Regions from separate parts of the Methylomonas defluvii genome, predicted to be linked through region 1. Evidence: riboswitches for the same ligand, from Rfam matches in the RefSeq annotation. Region 1 holds a riboswitch; each other region holds the start of a gene.
What was found. A riboswitch is a leader RNA that binds a small molecule or an ion and turns the genes downstream of it on or off. The one in region 1 is predicted to bind cobalamin.
Positions count from the first base shown of each region.

Region 2: linked by a shared signal. The riboswitch ahead of QLH52_RS01215 (ribonucleoside-diphosphate reductase subunit alpha) and the one ahead of QLH52_RS11400 (TonB-dependent receptor domain-containing protein) in region 1 are both predicted to bind cobalamin.
Region 3: linked by a shared signal. The riboswitch ahead of QLH52_RS21960 (CbtB domain-containing protein) and the one ahead of QLH52_RS11400 (TonB-dependent receptor domain-containing protein) in region 1 are both predicted to bind cobalamin.

Region 1 is NZ_JAXARY010000009.1:106,823-114,155, reverse strand. Features, by position in the region: gene pcnB (polynucleotide adenylyltransferase PcnB) at 1-957, shown strand, start outside; gene folK (2-amino-4-hydroxy-6-hydroxymethyldihydropteridine diphosphokinase) at 944-1,447, shown strand; gene panB (3-methyl-2-oxobutanoate hydroxymethyltransferase) at 1,444-2,253, shown strand; gene panC (pantoate--beta-alanine ligase) at 2,258-3,109, shown strand; gene panD (aspartate 1-decarboxylase) at 3,207-3,587, shown strand; gene fliW (flagellar assembly protein FliW) at 3,636-4,094, opposite strand; cobalamin riboswitch at 4,234-4,451, shown strand; gene QLH52_RS11400 (TonB-dependent receptor domain-containing protein) at 4,571-6,394, shown strand; gene QLH52_RS11395 (hypothetical protein) at 6,414-6,989, shown strand; gene cbiB (adenosylcobinamide-phosphate synthase CbiB) at 7,105-7,333, shown strand, end outside.
Region 2 is NZ_JAXARY010000001.1:253,115-260,447, forward strand. Features, by position in the region: gene QLH52_RS01195 (formate--tetrahydrofolate ligase) at 1-628, opposite strand, end outside; gene metE (5-methyltetrahydropteroyltriglutamate--homocysteine S-methyltransferase) at 723-3,017, opposite strand; gene QLH52_RS01205 (LysR family transcriptional regulator) at 3,125-4,009, shown strand; gene QLH52_RS01210 (hypothetical protein) at 4,060-4,401, opposite strand; cobalamin riboswitch at 4,763-4,980, shown strand; gene QLH52_RS01215 (ribonucleoside-diphosphate reductase subunit alpha) at 5,093-7,333, shown strand, end outside.
Region 3 is NZ_JAXARY010000029.1:9,912-17,244, forward strand. Features, by position in the region: gene QLH52_RS21930 (cobalt-precorrin-5B (C(1))-methyltransferase) at 1-825, opposite strand, end outside; gene QLH52_RS21935 (precorrin-8X methylmutase) at 830-1,498, opposite strand; gene QLH52_RS21940 (sirohydrochlorin chelatase) at 1,506-2,327, opposite strand; gene cobM (precorrin-4 C(11)-methyltransferase) at 2,330-3,139, opposite strand; gene QLH52_RS21950 (cobyrinic acid a,c-diamide synthase CobB) at 3,123-4,427, opposite strand; gene QLH52_RS21955 (CbtA family protein) at 4,436-5,086, opposite strand; gene QLH52_RS21960 (CbtB domain-containing protein) at 5,088-5,264, opposite strand; cobalamin riboswitch at 5,349-5,477, opposite strand; gene QLH52_RS21965 (recombinase family protein) at 5,587-6,192, opposite strand; gene QLH52_RS21970 (Tn3 family transposase) at 6,345-7,333, shown strand, end outside.

The DNA.
Region 1 (7,333 bases):
GTGTTCGGCACACTGGAACAGGATGTCTGGCGCCGAGATTTCACTGTCAATGCGCTGTATTACAACATCCGCGATTTTTCCGTGGTGGATTATACCGGCGGCATGCAGGATCACGCGGCGGCGGTCATGCGTCTCATCGGCGACCCGGAAGTACGCTATAGAGAAGACCCGGTGCGGATGCTGCGCGCCATCCGTTTTGCCGTGAAGCTGGGTTTTACGCTGCATCCGGATACTGAAAAACCGATTTACGCCCAAGCCGATTTATTGAAGAGCATCCCCTCGGCGCGTCTTTACGATGAAGTCATTAAATTGTTTTTGTCCGGTTACGGCCTACAAACCTTCGAGATGCTCAGGCATTACGGCTTGTTTGCGATTTTATTTCCGGAAACCGATCGCTGCCTGGCCAGCGAAGATCATGATTTTCCGCGCTTGTTCTTGATCCGGGCCTTGGAAAACTCCGACACCCGCTTCAACGACGGCAAAACGCTGACACCTTATTTTTTATTAGCCGCCCTGTTGTGGGAGCCGCTGCAATTAGCCGCGCAAAGACGCATCGCCCACGGCGAAAACGAAACACTGGCCTATCAGAACGCCGCCAACGAAGTGCTGACCCGGCAAATCAAGGTCACTGCGCTACCGCGCCACATCACCCAATCGATGCGCGAAGTGTGGTTTTTGCAGAACAAGTTCTCCAGAACGGTTGGGCCAAGGCCTTATCGTTTGCTGGAGCAGCCTAAATTCAGAGCAGCGTACGATTTTTTGCGGCTACGCGCGGAAACCGGCGGCGCCGATCCGGAACTGGTCGAATGGTGGACACGTTTTCAGGAAGCCGACGATGCGGAGCGGGAAAGAATGACCGCGCCGCCAAAATCCGGCGGCGGTAAACCCCGTAACCGGAAAACCGGTCGTTACCGTTCTCGAGGCAAACCCGCCCCCGTCGGCAATGACGCTAGCTAAGTCAGCTGTCGAGGCCTATATAGGCTTGGGCAGCAATCTCGAAGACTCTGTCGATCATGTCAATCGGGCCAGACAGGAAATCGCGGCCTTGCCGGGTGTGGTCGAAATTGCCTTCTCGCCCTTGTACCGCAGCTTGCCGGTTGGGCCGCAAGATCAGCCCGATTACGTGAATGCGGTGCTGCGAATTTCGACCGAGCTGGAACCTTTGGTTTTGCTCAGACAATTACAGCAAATCGAAAACCAGCATGGCCGGCTGCGCAACGTGCGTTGGGGAGCCAGAACCCTGGATTTGGATGTATTGCTTTACGCACAACAGCGCATTAACGAACCGGACCTGATTGTGCCGCATCCGGAGCTGCCCAAGCGGGCATTTGTGTTGTATCCCTTGGCCGATGTGGCAAGCAGCGATTTGCAGATTCCGGACCTGGATTCATTGTCGCAACTCTTGGCGGCTTGTCCGCCCGACGGCTTGCGAAAAATAACAGTATGAACTTATATGCCGATGCCTTAAAGGCGCTGACGATCAGTGATCTGGCGGCAATGAAACGAGCCGGCGAGAAAATCAGTTGCCTGACTGCTTACGATGCCAGCTTCAGCGCGCTGTTGGACAGAGCGGGTATCGACGTACTGCTGATCGGCGATTCGTTAGGCATGGTGATTCAAGGACACGGCAGCACCTTGCCGGTCACACTGAGCGATATGGTGTATCACAGCCGTAGCGTGGCAATGGCCAGGAAGCGAGCTTTTGTGGTTACCGACTTGCCGTTTGCCAGTTACGCTACACCGGAGCAGGCATTGCTGAATGCGGCAAGCTTGATGCAGTTGGGTGGCGCGCAAATGGTCAAGCTGGAAGGCGCCAAGCTCGACGTCATTCGCTTTCTGGTGGATCAAGGCATTCCGGTCTGCGGCCATCTAGGTCTGTTACCGCAATCCGTAAATCGCTTAGGCGGTTATAAAGTGCAGGGTCGTGAAGAACAGCAAGCCAAACAAATTTTGGCGGATGCGGAAAAAATCGAGCAAGCGGGAGCAAGCCTTTTAGTACTGGAATGCGTACCTGCGCAACTAGCCGCCGAAATAAGTCAGCGGCTGAGTATTCCGACTATCGGCATCGGCGCTGGTGTTGATTGCGATGGCCAGGTGTTGGTGCTGTACGATATGTTGAATATCAGCACCGGCAAGCGGCCGCGCTTTTCTAAAGACTTTATGGCCGACGCCTCCAGCATAGAAGAGGCGGTGCGCCACTATCATCAAGCGGTTAAATCCGCGCAATTTCCAGCGTCCGAACACAGTTATTAAGCTTATGCAGATAGTCACCAGCGTCGCCGCCTTGAGAGAAGTCATCCGCCAATGGCGGCAAGCCGGCCATAGCGTCGGTTTCGTGCCGACCATGGGCAATCTGCATGCCGGGCATATCAAACTGGTTAGCACGGCCAAGCAACAGACCGATAAAATGGTGGTCAGTATTTTCGTCAATCCCACCCAATTTGGGCCAAACGAAGATTTTGCCAGTTACCCGCGCACCGAGCAGCAGGATCAGGAAAAGCTGATAGCAAACGGCGCCGATTTACTGTTCTTGCCGGCGGTGACGGAAATGTATCCGCAAGCCACGCAAACCGGCATTTCAGTCAGCGGCTTGTCGGCCCTGCATTGCGGGGCCAGCCGGCCCGGACATTTTGACGGCGTAGCCTTGGTTGTTTGCAAGCTGTTGAACATGGTCCAGCCCGACCTGTTGTTGTTGGGCGAGAAGGATTTTCAACAACTGACGCTGATTCGGCAAATGGTCGCCGATTTGAATATACCCGTTGCAGTCCAGGGCGTGGCAACGGTTAGGGAGGACGATGGCTTGGCGATGAGTTCCCGCAACGGCTATCTGACCGACCAACAAAGACAGCACGCGCCCAAGCTCTATCAAGCCTTGATCGCTGCACGCGACGAGATTTTAGCGGGACATGTCGATTATCCAGCCGTGGCAGAACGGCAGCGCCAAAATCTGCAGCAAGCCGGTTTTGCCGTCGACTATTTCAGCATTTGCCGTAGCAAGGATTTATTGCCGGCCAGCACCTGCGACGCTAATCTGCTGATTTTGGCTGCTGCCAAGCTGGGCACTACACGCCTGATCGATAACCTGTATTTTTCTACAATAAACAACTGACTGCATTGGTTTTTACCTTTAAAAGCTAATGCTTAAATTTGATAGCAGAGTCAATTTCAGGCATAATCGCCGGCCCTAGTATTCGACCTTGTTTACCATGAACATAAACATGCTTAAAGCTAAGTTACACCGTGCGCGGGTAACGCATTCCGAGCTGGATTACGAAGGATCGTGTGCTATAGACGGTAAAATTTTGGATTTTTCCGGCATCAGGGAGTACGAGCAAATCCATATTTACAATATTAACAATGGTCAACGCTTTACCACCTATGCGATTCGCGCCGAAGAAGATTCCGGCGTATTTTCGATTAACGGTGCAGCTGCAAGGTTGGCGTGCCCTGGCGATTTGATTATCGTTTGTGCGTTCGCCAGCTTAGATGAGAAGGAACTGACGAACTACAAGCCGACTTTGGTGTATTTCGACGGCAACAATCGTATTAGCCATTCCAGTCATTCCATTCCTGTTCAGGCCGCCTGATTTAAACATCCGCCGGCGAACGCAATCGCCGGTGGATGTTTGCATTTTTTAAGCTTCAGATACATCTATCTCACTGACCTTCTCGGTCAGGGTGATGCTTTGTTCGATTGCCACCAATACTTTTTGCATGCCGATGCGTTTGTTGGCGTTGATTAAGATTGGCGATTTGATCGAGCCTTTAATGGTCGGCTTACCATTATCCTGCTCGTTGTCTTTGTGTAGCAGAATTAATATCACCAGTTCGTCGCCCGGCTCTAGTTGCAGCAGCGCTTCTTCGGGGTCGGTTACCGTAAAGTTATAATTGATGTTGAAGTGCGACGGATGAGCCGCGGAAAAAGTCAGCTCCGCGTTATCGACCGATTGCAGCCAATAGACAATCTCGCTGCCTTCCTGATGAAATAATTTAAAGCGGGTCTGATCTTCAAAACCGGGTAGGCCGCGCGGAAAATTGATGATAGTGTCCGGATTGATGTCTTGGTTGCCTAACAATTTCGATTGAATTTCCATGATCCCGCCCGTATTCGTTGAAGTCTAAGTTAACAGCATTAATCAATGCACCAATGTATAGCACGGAAAGGGGTATTTGCAATGCCGATTGTGGGCGACCCGCTCGGACACTCTTGCTTTATCATGCCCGACTCCCTAAAATTGCGCGCTTCTTTCAGGTGTTTGCGCCGCTTTCTCGGCCAAGCTTAAACAGGAAGTCGGTGCGGCGGTTTTAACCGCCCATGCCGGCGCTGCCCCCGCAACGGTAGATAAGTAAAGAGCTGCGTTTTTGCCACTGTGCGCTTTGCATGGGAAGGTCGCAGATCAGGCCTCAAGCCACTTATAAGCCCGGAGACTGGCCCGGAAGATCATTCGAGACAGCGGAGGGCTGTTGACGGAATGGTCTGAGTCCATGCCTAGCCTGCCTCCGTCTTTTTCGTTTTCCGTTTTTCCTCTGTCCTTTTTCACCCGGATGCGCGGCGGGCGCAGAGGATAATATGCAAACAATTCTATACAGATCTTTATTGCTGGCGAGTACGCCTTTTACAGTGTGGGCGGCGACTAGCGATGAGGCTATCAACCTTGCCGAAACAGTCGTGACGGCTACCCGAACCGAGACTCGGCAGAACGAATTAGCCACGGCGATGACGGTTTATAATCGTCAGGACATCGAGAAACTTCAGGTCAGAACCCTACCCGAATTACTAAAAGGCACGCCGGGTGTGGACATGGTGCAAAGCGGTGGTTACGGCAAGGACACCAATCTCTATCTGCGCGGCACTAACTCCGATCATGTACTAGTTTTAATCGACGGCATCAAGGCCGGCTCGGTGACCACCGGCACCAGCGCATTTCAGTTTATTCCTATAGATCAAATCGAACGTGTGGAAATCACTCGAGGCCCGCAGTCCAGCCTCTATGGCTCGGAAGCGATCGGCGGGGTGATTCAGATATTTACTCGCAAGGGCGGCACCAGTGAACGGCCGAACATTGCGCTGGAAGCCGGCGGCGGCTCATACGACACCTATAACGGCTCGGCGGCCGTCAACGGTAAATGGGGCAAGGCTTGGTATAGCTTGAGCGCCGCTCAACTCGGTAGCCAGGGCATCAATGCGCTGAGCGGTGTCAGCGTCGCGAGCGGCTATAATCCGGACCGCGACGGCTATAACAACACCAGTCTGAATGCCAAAGCCGGTTACCGCTTCGACAACGGCGCGGAACTGGAAGCATTTTTCCTGCGAGCCGAAGGCGAAACCGAGATCGACAACTCCATCAGTAGCACCACTGAGTTTGTCAATCAGACACTAGGAGCCACAGCCAGCGCAAATTTCAGCGATAGATGGAAATCCACTTTGCGGGTGGGACAAAGCATGGACGATGCCGATCAGTTTCGGCATAACGGTCGGTTTACCAGCCGTTTCAACACCACGCGCTGGAACGCCAGTTGGCTGAACGAACTGGCCTTGCATAAGGATCACCAATTGACAGTGGGCGCCGATTACCGCTTCGACGAAGTCGACAGCACCACACGCTATGTCGAAACCTCGCGTTACGATGTCGGAGTGTTCGCTGATTTGCACAGCCGGATTTTCGACAAGCATTTTTTGAACGCTTCCTTGCGGTGGGACGAAAACCAGGCTTTCGGCGATAGTGTCACCGGCAATTTCGGCTGGCGGTTTAATTGGGATTACGGTCTCAGCGCTTTTGCCAGTTTCGGCAATGCGTTTAAGGCGCCGACCTTTAACCAGTTATACTTCCCAGGCTTCGGCAACCCCGGCTTGCGTCCGGAAAAGTCCACCAGCTTCGAAGCCGGTTTTGCCGGCCATCACGATTGGGCCAACTGGGAACTGCGCGCTTATCACACCAATATCGAGGATTTGATTGTATTTAGCGGCACGCCGTCCACCGCCAGAAATATCGGCAAGGCGCAGATAGACGGCATAGAAGCCGAAGTGTCCGCGCCAATTTTCGGCTGGAACAACAAACTAAGCATGAACCTGATGACACCGAAGGACAGGCAGACTAATTTGCGCCTGCCGCGTCGAGTGACGGAAAGCTTGTCCTATGATGTCTCGCGCTCGTTCGGTGACATTGATATTGGTGCCTCCGTGCTGGCTCAGAGCGAACGATTCGACGACGCCGCGAACCGGGTCCGTCTGGGCAGCTTTATGACCGCCGATCTGCGTACCGCTTATCGCATCGACAAAAATTGGATGTTAAGCGCCAAACTGAATAATATGTTCGACAAACGCTATCAAACGGTTAACACCTATAACAGCTTCGGTAGAAATTTCTATTTTTCTATCCATTACAATTACTAAACCTTTTTTGGAGAACCCTATGAGTTTGAATCAAACCTTGGCTGTTAAACCCGGCGCGGTCGCGTTGATGGCCCTGATGGCCGCCACCCGCTTTCACCATTTCGGTACGCCGTTTGCGTTGCCGGACGCTTCGCTGGCGGTGTTTTTTTTCGCCGGCTTATGGCTGGGCGGACGCTATTTGTTCGCCTTACTGCTGGCGGAAGCGGTGCTGATTGATTACTTGGCGATCACTAAACTTGGTGTCAGCGATTTTTGCGTCTCCAAAGCCTACGTATTTCTGGTCGGCTCTTACGGCGCGATGTGGTTGGGTGGCAAATGGTGCCGACAATTCACTGGGTTGTCGATAGCCACCGCCGCGCAACGCCTGATGGCTCTAGTAGCGGCTACATCCATCGCGTTTCTGTTTTCCAACGGCAGCTTTTACTGGCTATCCGGACGCTATCCCAACGGCTCATTCACACAATATATTGAGCGCGTTGCGATGTATTATCCGCCTTATCTGACGTCTACCTTGATCTATGGCGTAGTCATTTTTGGCTTGGTAACTGTCGTAAAATCCTTACTGGCTGCCAAAGCCACTCGCGAAGCCCTCTAACAGCATTCCAGAATCCAGCGCGGTGATTCTCATCGCCGCGCTGGTCAGGACTATGTCGGCAAGCATGCCCTTCCGCTCTCCCAGATTTGCAATACCTGTTTATCCAACGTAAATCATGATTCTCACCCTCAGCATTTTGCTGGCTGTAGCCATCGATTTTTGGCTGGGCGAGCCGCGCAATACTTATCACCCGCTAGTGATGTTCGGCAAATGGGCTAGCGCTATAGAAATGCGGCTGTTAAACAACGAGCAATCGGTTTTTCGTCAACGAGTCAGCGGCTTTTTGGCGGTGGCAATAGTCTTAATTCCCTGCCTGCTCTGGTTGCGGCTTGTACCGAGTTGGC
Region 2 (7,333 bases), on a different contig from region 1:
TGGCTAGGCACAGAATCGCCATCACTTCCGACGCAACGACGATGTCGAAGCCGTCTTCTCGCAAATAGCCATTGGCTGGTCCGCCCTGGCCGACCACGATTTTGCGCAAAGCGCGGTCGTTCATGTCGATGACACGCTTCCATTGAATCCGGCGCGGGTCGATGTCCAGCTTGTTCCCGTGATTGATATGGTTGTCAATCAGTGCCGACAACAGGTTGTGCGCGACACCGATGGCATGAAAGTCGCCGGTGAAATGCAGATTGATGTCTTCCATCGGCACCACTTGTGCGTAACCGCCGCCGGCCGCGCCGCCCTTGACGCCGAAGCAAGGGCCCAAAGAAGGCTCGCGCAGACAGATGATGGTTTTCTTACCCAAGCGATTCAGCGCATCGCCCAAGCCAACCGTGGTTGTGGTTTTGCCTTCGCCGGCCGGGGTTGGTGAAACCGCCGTGACCAGAATCAATTTGCCGTCTTTGTTTTCGGTCAGGCTATTGACATATTCCAGGGAGATCTTAGCCTTGTAATGGCCGTAATGGTCGAGATGTTCGGCCGGAATGCCGAATTTTTCGCCCGCCAAGGCTATGATGGGGCGCATGTTGGCCTGTTGGGCAATTTCGATGTCTGACATGGATGCGTTCAAAAAAGAGTTAAATCGGAGTGTGATTGGGCGTTATTGAAACCCCGGCAATTAGCCGGGGCAATGGATACAAGAAACGAAAGGATTATCCCAGCGTGGCGCGCAGGGTCTTGGCCGCGGCCACCATGTGGGTCAGCGACGGTATCACCTCGTCCCATTGGCGGGTTTTCAGGCCGCAGTCCGGGTTGACCCACAATTGTTCGACCGGAATGCGTTCGGCGGCCTTCTGCATCAGTGCAACCATGTGCTGCTCGCTCGGGATGTTGGGCGAGTGAATGTCATACACGCCGGGTCCGATGCCGTTCGGATAGTTGAAATGCTCGAAGGCATCCAGCAATTCCATGTCGGAACGCGAGGTCTCGATGGTGATGGCGTCGGCGTCCATGTCGGCGATCGCGGCGATGATGTCGTTGAACTCGGAATAACACATGTGGGTGTGAATCTGCGTTTCGTCCGCCACGCCGTTGGCTGTGATGCGAAACGACTCCACCGCCCAGTCCAGATAGTCCTGCCATTGTGATTTGCGCAGCGGCAAGCCTTCGCGCAAAGCGGCTTCGTCGATTTGAATCACGCCGATGCCGGCTTGTTCCAAATCCAGCACTTCCTGGCGAATGGCCAAGGCCAGTTGCTTGCAGGTGACCGAACGCGGCTGGTCGTCGCGGACGAATGACCAGTTCAAAATGGTCACCGGCCCGGTCAACATGCCTTTCATCGGTTTGTCGGTCAGAGACTGGGCATAAGCGATCCATTCAACGGTCATCGCGTGCGGGCGGCTGATGTCGCCGAACAGGATGGGCGGTTTGACGCAACGCGAGCCATAGGATTGCACCCAGCCGGCTTGGCTGAAGGCGTAACCGGCCAACTGCTCGCCGAAGTATTCCACCATGTCGTTACGCTCGGCTTCGCCATGCACGAACACGTCCAGTCCGAGCGCTTCCTGTTCGCGCACGGAACGGGCGATTTCCGCCCGCATGGCGGCTTTGTAGCTGGTTTCGTCCAGTTTGCCGGATTTGAACTGGCTGCGGGCCAGGCGAATTTCCGATGTTTGCGGAAACGAGCCGATGGTGGTGGTGGGGAACTTGGGCAGTTTCAGTAGCGCGGCTTGTTTGAGCGCGCGTTCGGCATAGGGGCTGTTACGCTGCCCCAGTTGCGGGGTGATGTCGGCCAGTGCCGCCTTAACCGCCGGGTTGTTGACACGCGCCGAATTGCGGCGGGCTTCGATGGCGGCGCGGTTGGCGTCCAGTTCGGCTTTGACCGCATCACGCCCTTGGTTCAGCGCGGTGGCCAGCACGCGCAGTTCGCCGAGCTTCTGTTTGGCAAAGGCCAGCCAGGATTTGATTTCGGCGTCAAGTTTCTGCTCGTTGTCCAGATCGACCGGCACATGCAGCAGCGAGCAGGACGGTGCCAGCCACAGGCGTTCGCCCAGTAGTTGAGCAATCGGTTCCAGACTATCCAGCACCGCGTTGAGGTCGGTTTTCCAGATGTTGCGGCCATTGATGACGCCGAGCGATAACACTTTGTCCGCAGGCCACTGCGCGATCAGCGCTTCGACATCATCGCGGCCGTTGATGGCGTCGACATGCAGGCCGGCCACCGGCAGATTGGCGGCGAGACCCAGGTTTTCCGCCAGTTGGCCGAAATAGGTCGCCAGCAACAGTTTTACTTGGCAGTCGCTTAAGTGCTGGTAGGCCGTATGGAAGGCGTTTTGCCAAACAGCATCGAGTTCGGTGACCAGAATCGGTTCGTCGATCTGCACCCATTCAACGCCTGCATTCGCCAGCGCTTCCAGCAATTCCGCGTAAACCGGCAGCAGTTTAGGCAACAGCGCGAGCTTGTAGGAATCGTCCTTGGCCTTGCCTAACCACAAATAGGTGACCGGGCCGATGATCACCGGCTTGGCGGCGATGCCTTGGGCCTTGGCTTCCGCCAGTTGTTCCAGCAGGCGGGACGCATCCAGCTTGAATTCGGTGGCGGCGGTGAACTCGGGCACAATGTAATGGTAGTTGGTGTCGAACCACTTGGTCATTTCACCGGCAGCCACCCCACTACAACACGCCGCCGCTTCGGGCGCGGATTGCGCCGAACGGCCGCGGGCGACGCGGAAGTAGTTGTCCAGCGCATCGCCATGAAAGTCCCGCACCCGCTCGGGCAGATTACCCAGCGTGAAGCTCATGTCCAGCACCTGATCGTAGAAAGCGAAGTCGCCTACCGGTACCCAATCCAGTCCGGATTGCGCCTGCCAATGACGCCGGCGTAACTGCTTACCGAACGTCTCGAGTTCGTTACGCGAGGACTCGCCGTTCCAGTACGACTCTAAAGCAAATTTCAGCTCGCGCTTCGCGCCGATACGGGGGAAGCCTAAATTGTGAATTTTTGTCATGAATAACTACCGTCTGTTGAATGTTTGACACATAAAACATTGTAAACAGACAAACGAATGACGATAATCGATAATTCCTCATCAACTCATGAGAGATATTCATCAATATGGAATTGATCCACCTGCGCATCCTGCTGGCGTTAAAACGCCACGGCACCCTCAGCGCCGCCGCCGAAACCCTGCATCTGACCCAATCGGCGCTGTCGCATCAAATCAAAAACCTGGAACAACGCCTGGGCGTCACGCTGTGGTACAAGCAGGGCCGCTCGCTGGTATTGAGCCAGGCCGGGCGTTATTTGTCCGAGGTGGCCGAATCGGTGATCGCCACCGTCGATTCGGCGGAAAGCCATTTGGCGCAGTTGGCCAAAGGCAAGACCGGCAAATTGACGATAGGCATCGAATGCCATGCCTGCTATGAGTGGTTTCGCAACATTCTGCAACCCTATCTGCGCGCGTGGCCGGATTTGACCGTCGAAGTCACATCTCGCTACCGCTTCGAATCGTTCGAAGCCATCCGCCAATACAAGCTGGACGCCGTGCTGACCTCCGACCCGGTGGATAACGGCCTGCTCAGCTACCAGCCGCTGTTCGATTTCCAACTGGTGTTGATCGTGCCCGATAGCCATCCGCTGGCCGGCCGAGCGGAAATAACGCCGGCCGATCTGCGCGGCGAGACCGTGTTGACCTACCCGGTGGCCCGCGAGCGGCTGGACATGTTCCGCAAGGTGCTGCAACCGGCTGGCATCGAGCCCGCCGCCCATATTCAAGTCGAGGAAACCGACATCATGCTGCAACTGGCCGCCGCCGGCCGTGGCGTTTGCCTGCTGCCGGAATGGCTACTGGCCGACAAATCCGCCAAACTCGGTCTGACCGGCTTGCGTTTCGCCGGTCTACCCATAGCGAAGACCATGTATCTGGCTTGCCGACACGAGGATGCCGAGCTGGAGTATTTACGCTGGCTGGTGGAACATGCCGCTAAGGCGGTGGGTTGAGGCGAAGCGCATCGTTTAATCGATGCGCTTCGGAATTTGATGGGTCTGATTTATTTCTTTTCCATTTCGGCGATGGCGTTTTCCAAGTCGGTCACGCCTTCGCTAATGCTCCCGGCTTTGGCCGCTTTCAATGCAGCTTTAAGTTGTTTACCGGCACGCGGCAAGTGAATCGAGTAGCTCTTACTCGCTTCTTCTTGAACCTTGTAAGCATCGACAGCGGCAGTGACTTTTTCCAAAAATACCGCCGAATCATTGGCCTTACTCGCTTCAATTGCGTTTTGGGACAACGCGATCAAATTGGAAAAGTCCTCGTTCATCGCGGATCCCGCAGCGAAAACACTGAGTGAGAGAAAGAATAGAATAATTGCAGTTAGAAAATTTTTCGGTTTCATATCTTTTAATTTGACTCGGTAAGAAATTTCCCAGGCTACAAAAGAGCTTGATGCTTCGGTAAGTAGCGCTGAGGTTGCGGTAGGTACATTGTTTGCTGCATCGCTCCTCGTACCGTTGACAAATTAACAGGAGTACCTGAATTAAACCTGAAAACAATAAGGTTTTTTTGTTTGATTACACGTTTTAGCGACTTACTGGCGAATTTGTTTGCGGCAGTGGTTGTTCCAATGTTTTGGCGGCGTGTGCCTGGAAGTCGAGCTTTGCTTGAACGATCTATGAGAGCACAGTATGTAGTTAAATTAAATCAATAAAATCACTACATATAGTGATTCTGGCTTGACACAGTCACTATGCCTGCCTAAACTACCGACCCAAGACGGTTCCCCCCGAAGGGGATTAAAAGGGAATCCGGTCGGCGATTTTGCGTTTTTCGCATGATCGCCGGAAAGCCGGAGCTGCCCCCGCAACTGTAATCGGCGAGTTTAGGTTCACCCCGTGCCACTGGACGCGAGTCCGGGAAGGCCGAACCTAAGCGGCGACCCGAAAGCCAGGAGACCTGCCCTCGAAACTTTAATCAATCGGGAGCGGGGTGTCTCCGAGGACGATGGCATGCGATGCCGATTGGACGATCACTCAATCATGCGCCTGCCGTTGCTGCTTCATGTCCCCGCTCCCTTCGTGGAGAAACACATGGATACCGCCCCTCAACCCGCCAGCTTTTATCCCGACCCTGTCGAGCCCGTTAAACACGCCTCTTCGTATCCGACGGATAGCGGCTTGGAAGTCATTCGCCGCAATCGTGCCGTGGTCGCCTTTCAGCCGGAAAAAATCGCCATCGCCATCACCAAGGCCTTTCTGGCGGTTGAAGGCCAACACAGTGTGAATTCATCCGGAATCCGCGATCAGGTTGCGCAACTTACCGCCAGTGTGGTCGAGGCATTGACGCGACGTTTGCCGGGCGGCGGCACTGTACATATCGAAGATATTCAGGACCAAGTGGAACTGGCATTGATGCGTTCCGGGGCCCACGACGTGGCCCGCGCTTATGTACTCTATCGGGAAAAGCACGCCGAGCAGCGCGCGGCCCAGCAAGCAATCGACCATGCCACACCCGTTTTGCAGGTGGACGATCACGGCCAGCGCCGGTTGCTGGATAGCGCCGCGTTCATCGCGCTGTGCCGCGAGGTCTGTGCGGATTTGGTTGACGTCGACGCCGAGCGGGTCTGGAGCGAAACTCTGACCAATCTGTACGATGGGATGCCGTTGGAGGCGGTGCGTCAGGCCTTGGTGTTAGCGGCGCGCACCTTGATCGAAGCCGAACCGAACTACACCAAAGTCGCCGCGCGTTTGCTGTTGAGCAATCTGCGCCTGGAAGCGACCGGCTTGGCCTTGACGCAAGCCAACATGGGCGAACGTTACGCCGGCTGCTTTGCCGACTTCATCGCCGCCGGCGTCGCCGCCGAGTTACTCGACCCGCGTCTGGCCGAGTTCGATCTGGAAAGATTGGGTGGAGCACTGCTAGCTGAGCGCGATCTGCAATTCGATTATCTGGGCCTACAAACCCTGTACGACCGTTACTTTCTACATATCGAAGGCCGCCGCATCGAATTGCCGCAGTGCTTTTTCATGCGGGTGGCGATGGGACTGGCGTTGAATGAGGTCGACCGCGAAGCGCGCGCTATCGAATTTTACCGACTGCTATCGAGCTTCGACTTTATGTGTTCAACGCCGACCTTGTTCAACAGCGGCACCCGCCATTCCCAGCTGTCGTCGTGCTACCTGACCACGGTATCCGACGATCTCGACGGCATTTACCAAAGCATCAAGGAAAACGCGCTGTTGCAAAAATACGCCGGCGGCCTGGGCAACGACTGGACCCCGGTGCGGGCGCTAGGCAGCCGGATCAAAGGCACCAATGGCCACAGCCAGGGGGTAATTCCGTTTTTAAAGGTGGTCAACGACACCGCCGTCGCGGTCAACCAGGGCGGCAAGCGCAAGGGAGCGGTCTGTGCCTACCTGGAAAACTGGCATCTGGATTTTGAAGAATTTCTGGAACTGCGCAAAAACACCGGCGACGAGCGTCGCCGCACGCATGACATGAACACCGCCGCCTGGGTATCGGACCTTTTTATGCAGCGGGTGCAAGGTAACGGCGACTGGACCTTGTTTTCGCCGGTCGACGTGCCGGACTTGCACGATCTTTACGGCGCTGCCTTCGCCGAGGCTTATCAAGCTTACGAAGCCAAGGCCGTGCGCGGGGAGATCAAGTTATGCAAGCGCATCGGCGCGGTGCAGCTTTGGCGCAAGATGCTGACCATGCTGTTCGAAACCGGCCATCCGTGGATTACCTTCAAGGACGCCTGCAATCTGCGTTCGCCGCAGCAGCATGCCGGGGTGATTCACAGCTCCAATCTGTGCACCGAAATCACGCTGAACACCTCTAACGATGAAACCGCGGTCTGCAATTTGGGCTCGGTGAATCTGGCCGCGCATCTGGCCGAACACAACGGGGTTTGGCAATTGGACGCCGATAAATTGCAACGCACCATCGCTACCGCGATGCGTATGTTGGATAACGTCATTGACATCAATTTCTACGCCACGGTTAAAGCGCGCAACGCCAACCTGCGCCACCGCCCGGTCGGACTGGGCATGATGGGTTTCGCCGATTGCCTGCACCAATTGGGTATCGCTTATGCCAGCCGAGAAGCCTTGGAGTTTGCCGACTATTCGGCCGAATTGCTGTCTTACCACGCTTATCAAGCCTCGGCCGATCTGGCCGAGCAACGCGGCCGTTACGGCAGTTTTGCCGGCAGTTTGTGGCAGCAAGGCTTGTTGCCGCCGGATACCCTGGAACGCTTGGCGGAAACGCGCGGCGATCTGGGTGTGCCGACCGGCGGGCAGTTGGATTGGCAAGCGTTGCGCGAGCGC
Region 3 (7,333 bases), on a different contig from region 1:
AATGGTTTCGCCTTGCGCCATTTTGGTCAGCTTGCCGACCATGCCGCCGATGATGATGTTTTGAATGCCGCAACGCTCGGCGGCATCCAGTGCCGGAGTCAGGAAATCGCCCATTTGCACGAAACAGCTTTCATCCAGCTCGGGCAACTCGCGCATCACGAATTTCTCGGTGCGGCCACCGGTGGTCAGTACCACGCTGGCTTGACCTTGATTAGCCGCCACTTCCACGCCTTGCACCACGCTAGCCCGAAATGCCGCCGTGGAATACGGATGGACGATGCCCGTGGTACCCAAAATCGAAATACCGCCGATTATGCCCAAGCGGTAATTCAGGGTTTTTTTCGCCATCTCTTCGCCGCCCGGCACGGAGATGGTCACCTGTAAGCCTCTGGTTTTTAGGGCTTCACCGGCGATCAAGCGGATGTTATCTTCGATATTTTTGCGCGGAACCGGATTGATAGCCGGGCCGCCAATGGCAAGTCCTAAACCAGGACGGGTGATCTGGCCGATGCCTGCGCCGCCTTGCAAGATAATGGTATCGGGTTGTTCAATCCAAACTACATCCGCGGTCAGCCAGGCGTGGTTAGTGCAATCCGGATCGTCGCCCGCGTCTTTTTCGATCACAGCATGCGCACAATCGTTGTCTATCCAGCCTTCTTTGACGTTGAACGCCACCACTTGGCCGTTGGGCAGCTCACAGTCTATGGTTTCCGGCACACACCCTTCCAGCAAACCTTGTACGGCCGCCCGCGCCGCCGCCGCCGAACAGGCGCCGGTGGTGTAACCCTTGCGGGTGCCCTTGGGTTTGCGTTCCGGCATCGCCATGCGGTCAGCCGTTTTTCTGCCGGTTTTCCGCCAGACTTAGCAAGGCATGAATCGCCGCGACCACCAGTGTCGAACCACCTTTGCGGCCACGGGTGATGATCCAGGGCACATCGTGTAATTCGGCGAGTAAATCCTTGGATTCCGCTGCCGAGACAAAGCCGACCGGCATGCCGACGATGAGCGCCGGTTTGATGCCTTCTTCGCGGATCATCCGCAACACTTCCAGCAAGGCGGTCGGTGCATTGCCGACCGCGATGATGCCGCCATCGAGCAAACCTAAGTTGTGCGCTTTGCGCATAGCTTGCACCGCGCGAGTGCTATTGACTCGTTTGGCCGCGTCGATGACATCGTCATCGGCGATGAACTGGCGGGTACTAATACCGAAGTGGGCCAGACGCGGCTGCGACAGACCGACGCAAATCATTTCCACGTCGGCGACAATCGGCGCACCATTTAGAATGGCTTGTATGCCGCCTTCAACCGCATGCGCGGAAAACTCGGTCAGGCCGTTGAATTCAAAATCGGCGGTGGCGTGGATCATGCGTCGTACCACTTGCCATTGGCCATCTGAATAATAGTGCTCGCCCACTTCGCGGTCGACGATGGCAAAGGAGTCATGCTCGATCTGCTGTCCAGCTTGAGTAAGTTGTTCAGTCTGTGTATTTTGACTCATGGCGTAATCAATGATGGTGGTGATGTTCGGCCTGTTCGCGATACTGACAACCGTCGCATTCCAGCATGTTTGGTGCGGTCGGGTCGCAGGCTTCGCTCACCCGTTGATCGAGCAATTTAAAAATCGCCGGATCGAAACCGAAATAACTGCCGGCAGCGAAGGCAACCTGAGGGTATTGCCATTGCAAGCGCTCGACTTGTTGGCCGATGCGCTCGATCAGCAGACCGGTGAACAGGTAGTAAGGCAAAATCGCAATCTGCGTCATGCCCAGCCGCACTTGGCGTTGCACGGCGGTTTCCAGACGGGGATGGGTAATGCCGGTAAAGGCGATGTCGATCAATTCATGCTCGGTGACTTCGAACAGCCAACGCGCCAGTTTGGCCAGTTCGCCGTTGGCGACTTTGTCGGAGGAACCACGGCCTAATATGATCACGCCGGTGGTTTTTGGGTCCGGCATGGCCAGGGATTTGAGTGCGCCTTTCAGTTGTTTTTGCAGAATGGCCAGCAAGGTTTCGTTGCTGCCCAGATGCGGTGCGTAGATGAATTCGACGCCTGGGAATTTCGCGCGGGCTGCTTCGATATGCTCGGGAATCTCCATCTTCACATGGCCAGCGGCGCTGATGATCAATGGCACCACAATCACCCGCTCGGAGTCCTGCGCGGCGCGGCTCAAACCCTCCGGCAACAGTACATCGGCCAGTTCGATATAGCACAACTCTATGCGCCAGTCGGGGTGTTGGGCTTGCCATTGTTGCTGAAATTGCTGAATTTCATCGTTACCGGCCTGATTACGTGAACCGTGGCCAACCAGAAGGACGGTGGTTGTCATGCTTATTCCTGAGAAGTTGGCCGCTCGGCACGGCGGAAGCGATGGGTAAAACCGGCATCGTAGAGTTTGGATTTTTTTAACGTAGGCCACTGCCGCGCGCCCAGAGTGGGGCTGACCACAATCATGGCCTGGCTGTTGATTTTGGCGGCCCGGCAGCGTTCGCGGATATCGGCCAGTGTGCCGCGAATGATTTGCTGCTCGTCCGGCCAACTGGCTTTGTGCACCACCAATACCGGGGCATCATCCGCCCAACCAGCGGCTTTCAATTCGCGCTCGATGGTGGGCAGCAAGGTAATCGATAAAAACAGGCACAGCGTGGTGTGATGGCTGGCCAGTTCCTGCAAGGATTCGCCGTCCGGCATCGGCGTGCGGCCTTCGACCCGGGTCAGAATCACGGTTTGCGTCACTTCGGGCAAGGTCAGGCTTTCCACAGCGCAGGCCATCGCGGCAAATGCGGAGGACACGCCTGGCACCACTTCGACGGCAATCTGGGCTGCATCCAGCCGTTGCACCATTTCGATCAAGGCGCCGTACAAACCCGGATCGCCGGTTTGCAGGCGAATCACGGTTTTGCCCGGCCCGGCTTGTTCGATCAGCCAGTCGGTAATCTGCTCCAGGGTCATGTCTTTGGAGTCTTTGATCACGCAAGTGCTGGGCGCCCATTGGGTCGCGGCGGCCTGTACCAACGAGCCGGCGAATAAAATGGCATCTGCCTTGGCGATCAAGTCTCGGCCTTTGACGGTGATCAAATCCGGGTCGCCGGGGCCGGCGCCGACGAACCAGACTTTCGCCGGATCAGGCTGCGTGTTCATAGAAAAAACCCAGCCGCAACCTGCGGATTGAACGGAAAATAAAAAGGTGCAGATAAGATGCCTGCAACGAACCGACCCGGAAAAAGTTTTCGCTATGGCTACGCTGGCGTTGCGGGTTGGACATCGTGAATGGCTGCATAGTCGTTGTCAGTTGCGAATGATGAAAGCTGTGACCGCGAATTTCGCCTTGTTCCAGCTGCAAGCTGTGCATGCCCAGATTCACCAGCCGTTTCTGCATCTGCGCGCTGCCGGGTAACAGGCCGGCCATATTGGCGCAATGGCCATCATGGTCGGTCAATCGCTCCAGCAAATATAAAAAACCGCCGCATTCGGCGTAAATCGGCTTGCCGGCTTGATGATGCGCCTGCAAGACTTGTTTCATGGCAACATTGTCCGCCAATGTTTGCAGGTGCAGTTCCGGGTAGCCGCCGGGCAAATAGATGCTGTCGGCCTCCGGCAATGCGCTATCGGTCAGCGGCGAGAAAAACGCCAGCTCGGCACCCATCGCAAGCAAACAATCCAGATTGGCCTGATAAATAAAGGAAAACGCGGCATCGCGAGCCACGGCGATACGTTTACCGGCCAGTAAACGTGGCGGCGGTGAGGCCGTGATCGGCGCGAAGGCAACAGGTTCCGGCAATCGGCACAGCGCCAGGCTATTGAGCAAATCGGCAGCGCGCGCCAGGCGCAGATCGAGGTCGCCGATTTCGTCGGCCTGCAACAAGCCCAAGTGCCGGGACGGCAAGCCTACGCCATCGTCTTTCGCCATTGCCGCCAGCAAAGGCAGGTTTTCCGGCAAGGCCTCTAACAGCAATTTGGCATGGCCAGGGCTGCCCACTTTGTTGGCAATGACACCGGCAAACGGCAAATCAGCCCGGTAGTGGGCCAAACCATAAGCCACGGCGGCAAAGGTTTGCGCCATGCCGCCGGCATCGATGACCGCCGCCACCGGCACGTCGAGTGTTTGCGCCAAATCGGCGCTGCTGCTGTCACCGTCGAACAAGCCCATCACGCCTTCGATCAGAATGACGTCGGCATCGGCTGCCGCTTGATACAGCAGCTCGCAGCAATGCGCTTCGCCCATCATCCATAAATCCAGCTGATAAACGGGGTGTCCGCAAGCAAAGCTCAGGATTTGCGGATCGATAAAATCCGGCCCGGTCTTGAACACTCGCACCTTGCGGTTTTGTTGGCGATGGTAGTAGGTCAGGGCTGCGGTGATGGTGGTTTTGCCTTGGCCGGAGGCGGGGGCGCTAATCAACATTGCCGGGCAATGGTGCGTTGCCATGGTCTGCATCATGAAAATGTCACTTTGCGTAACGCCATGCCCGATAAAGCACCCAACGCCAGCCAGAAAACGGCGTTGTTGATGGCCGTACCAATGACGAATTGCTGTTGTAATGCTTCGGGAGCCAAGGCGTGGGCAACTTCCGGATGGGGCGCTCCGATGATATGCGGTAATACCAGCAAACCGACGCCACCGATTTGCAGCCAGCGCTGTCTGCTCAAAAACAGGCCAAACAAACCTCCTGCCGTCACCGCTGCGGTAAACAGCCACCAGGCCTGACGGCTATGCAACTCGGCGCTGTCGGTACCGGGCAGTTCTGGCGGCAGTCCCAATGACGGCGCGACAAAAAACACCCAGTAACCGGCCAAACCCCAGCCCAGCCCATACAGATAGCCGCGTTGATCGCGCCAGTACATGGCGGCACTGATCAACAAGGCAAAGCCGAAGCCGGTCAGGCTGTTGAACAGCCAGGTAAAGCCGTTACGCTGCCAGCCATAGCTCGGCTGCCAGTCATGCGCCTGTTCGGCCGATGGCGTTTCGAACTGTTCGGCGGCCAAAATCAACGGCAGGGTTTGATAATGTTGCAATACGCTGAGCAACAAGCCGCCCAATACGCCGGCCAGCAGCGAGACTGCGACCAGTTTGCGAAAATCCGCCATGTCAATGGCAAGGAAAGGCTGCGCTATGACGGCCGTCGTGGACGGCGTTGTGCAGTGTGTTATTGGCGTCCTGCAAGAAACCCAGACCCAAAACGACGCTCAGGCCCAATACAATGGCACTCAGGCCGGGCAGGAGTTTGGAGGAAACGATGGCAGTTGAGGCAGTGAGCGTTTTCATGGTTGGCTGTTCCGAATGAGGTGGACGGAAAAACAGCGGGAACGGCAAACCAAAAAAACCGATTTGACAGCTCGCCCTCCGCGACTGTTGCTAAAGTTTCAGGCCTGTCTCCGGGCTCGTGACGAATCACCTACCGTTGCGGGGGCAGCGTCGGCCTTGAACCGACTTCCAGTTTCACCCGCCAAAGCGGGAACCTAGACCTAGAGTAATTATACTCGATTAAGTTTGACCGAGCTAATTTGGATCAATCCACCGAAGCCCCCGAGAGAACAATTGGCACTCTAGAATTCGTGCATTTGTCAGCCCCAATTCAAATGCAATTTTACGTTTTACCAGAGCCATTCCGTTTCTCGGCCACGTAGGAGAAGAATTTTCGTCTCCCTACGCCGGTAATCTCACAAACCTCGGCGGCAGTTTTGTCCGAGTTTTCATAGAGGATTCTGGCATTCTCCAATTTTTCTGGGTCAGTTTTAGGTCTTCCACCCGTTTTGCCCCGCGCTTTAGCGGATGAACGTCCCGCTGCCGCCCGCTCTGCGCGAAGTTCCCGCTCCATTTGGTGAATAGCGCCCATCATCGACAAGAAACAACGGCCAGTCGCCGTGGTGGTATCGATATTTTCGCGCAATGACACTAAATTAATTTGCCGCTGTTCCAGCACCTTTGCCGTTGTCAGTAAATCCATCAAAGAGCGCGTCATGCGGCTTAATTCGCTGACAACCAAGGTATCGCCAGGGCGAGCATATTCTAAAAGCTGATCCCAGCCAGGTCGATCCATGTGCGAGCCGGTCATCTTGTCGGAAAATATTTTGCCGCACCCCGCTTTTTGCAGCGCATCAATTTGAGAATCCAGATTTTGGCCGATACTGCTGACTCGGGCATAGCCGATTCGATGAAGTGGCGTGGTGGTAGAGGTAGTATTGGTTTGCATAGTGCAAAAAGTTAACACATAGCACAGTTAAATGCATTATGATTTTGGCAAAGGTTTCTGCACTCAAAATTAAAGGAATTGAAATTGGAAAGGATCGGTGAACGTAGGGTGCAAAAAGTGTACTTTCTGCACTCGCCGAAAAGCGGCGCCGAATGAACGTCAATTCGCGCCGCCTGTCTATCCTGACGAAAAGTGAAATCGATGATCTATACGGGTTGCCTCGTTTCAGCGATCACGACCGCAGTCTCTTCTTCGATTTAAGCGTGATTGAACAGAAAGCTGTCGACGCCGTTTATGCCCGCTCATCGGCAGTCCACTTAATCCTTCAAATCGGGTATTTCAAGGCCAAGCAACAGTTTTTTGTTTACGGGCGGGAGGCCGTGCTCGACGACCTACACTATATTCTCCAGCGGTATTTCCCCGACCAGGCATTAGATAAGATCAAAACCCTTTCCAAGCCGACCCGGCTCGAACAGCAACAGATCATCCTCCAGTTATTCGACTATCGCCTATGCGACGGCGAGGCCAAGGCGGCACTGGAACAGAAAGCGCAGCGGGTCGCCATGCTGTCGACACAGCCGATTTACATCCTACGCGAAACCTTACAATACCTTACGAACCAACGCCTAATTGCTCCTGGCTACACTTATCTACAGGACATGGTGAGCCGAGTAGTGACAGGCGAACGTCGGCGGATTACGGACTTACTGAAAAAAGCCGTGACGCCGGATGTCGACAAGCAGCTCGAAGCCTTGCTTGAGTCCGAGGAAGGCATGTATCGCATCAGCCTACTCAAACACGAGCCTAAGGATTTCAGTTACCGCGAGTTACGCCAGGAGGTTGACCGCCGCAAATTTTTTCAGCCGCTGTATGAATTCGGGCAAAGCTTTCTGGGTACTGCCGGCCTGTCCAATGAGAGTATAAAATACTATGCCTCATTGGTTCCGTTCTACTCCGTCTACAAGCTGCGGCGCATGGCGGAACCCACAACACGCCTGTATTTGCTGTGTTTCGCCTTTCATCGCTTTCGGCAAATCAACGATAATTTGATCGAAGCCCTGATTTGTCTCATTGGCCAATACGAGAAACAAGCCAAACTTGCCGCCGACGAGGCCATGCAGCAAGCCATCAACGAGGCCGG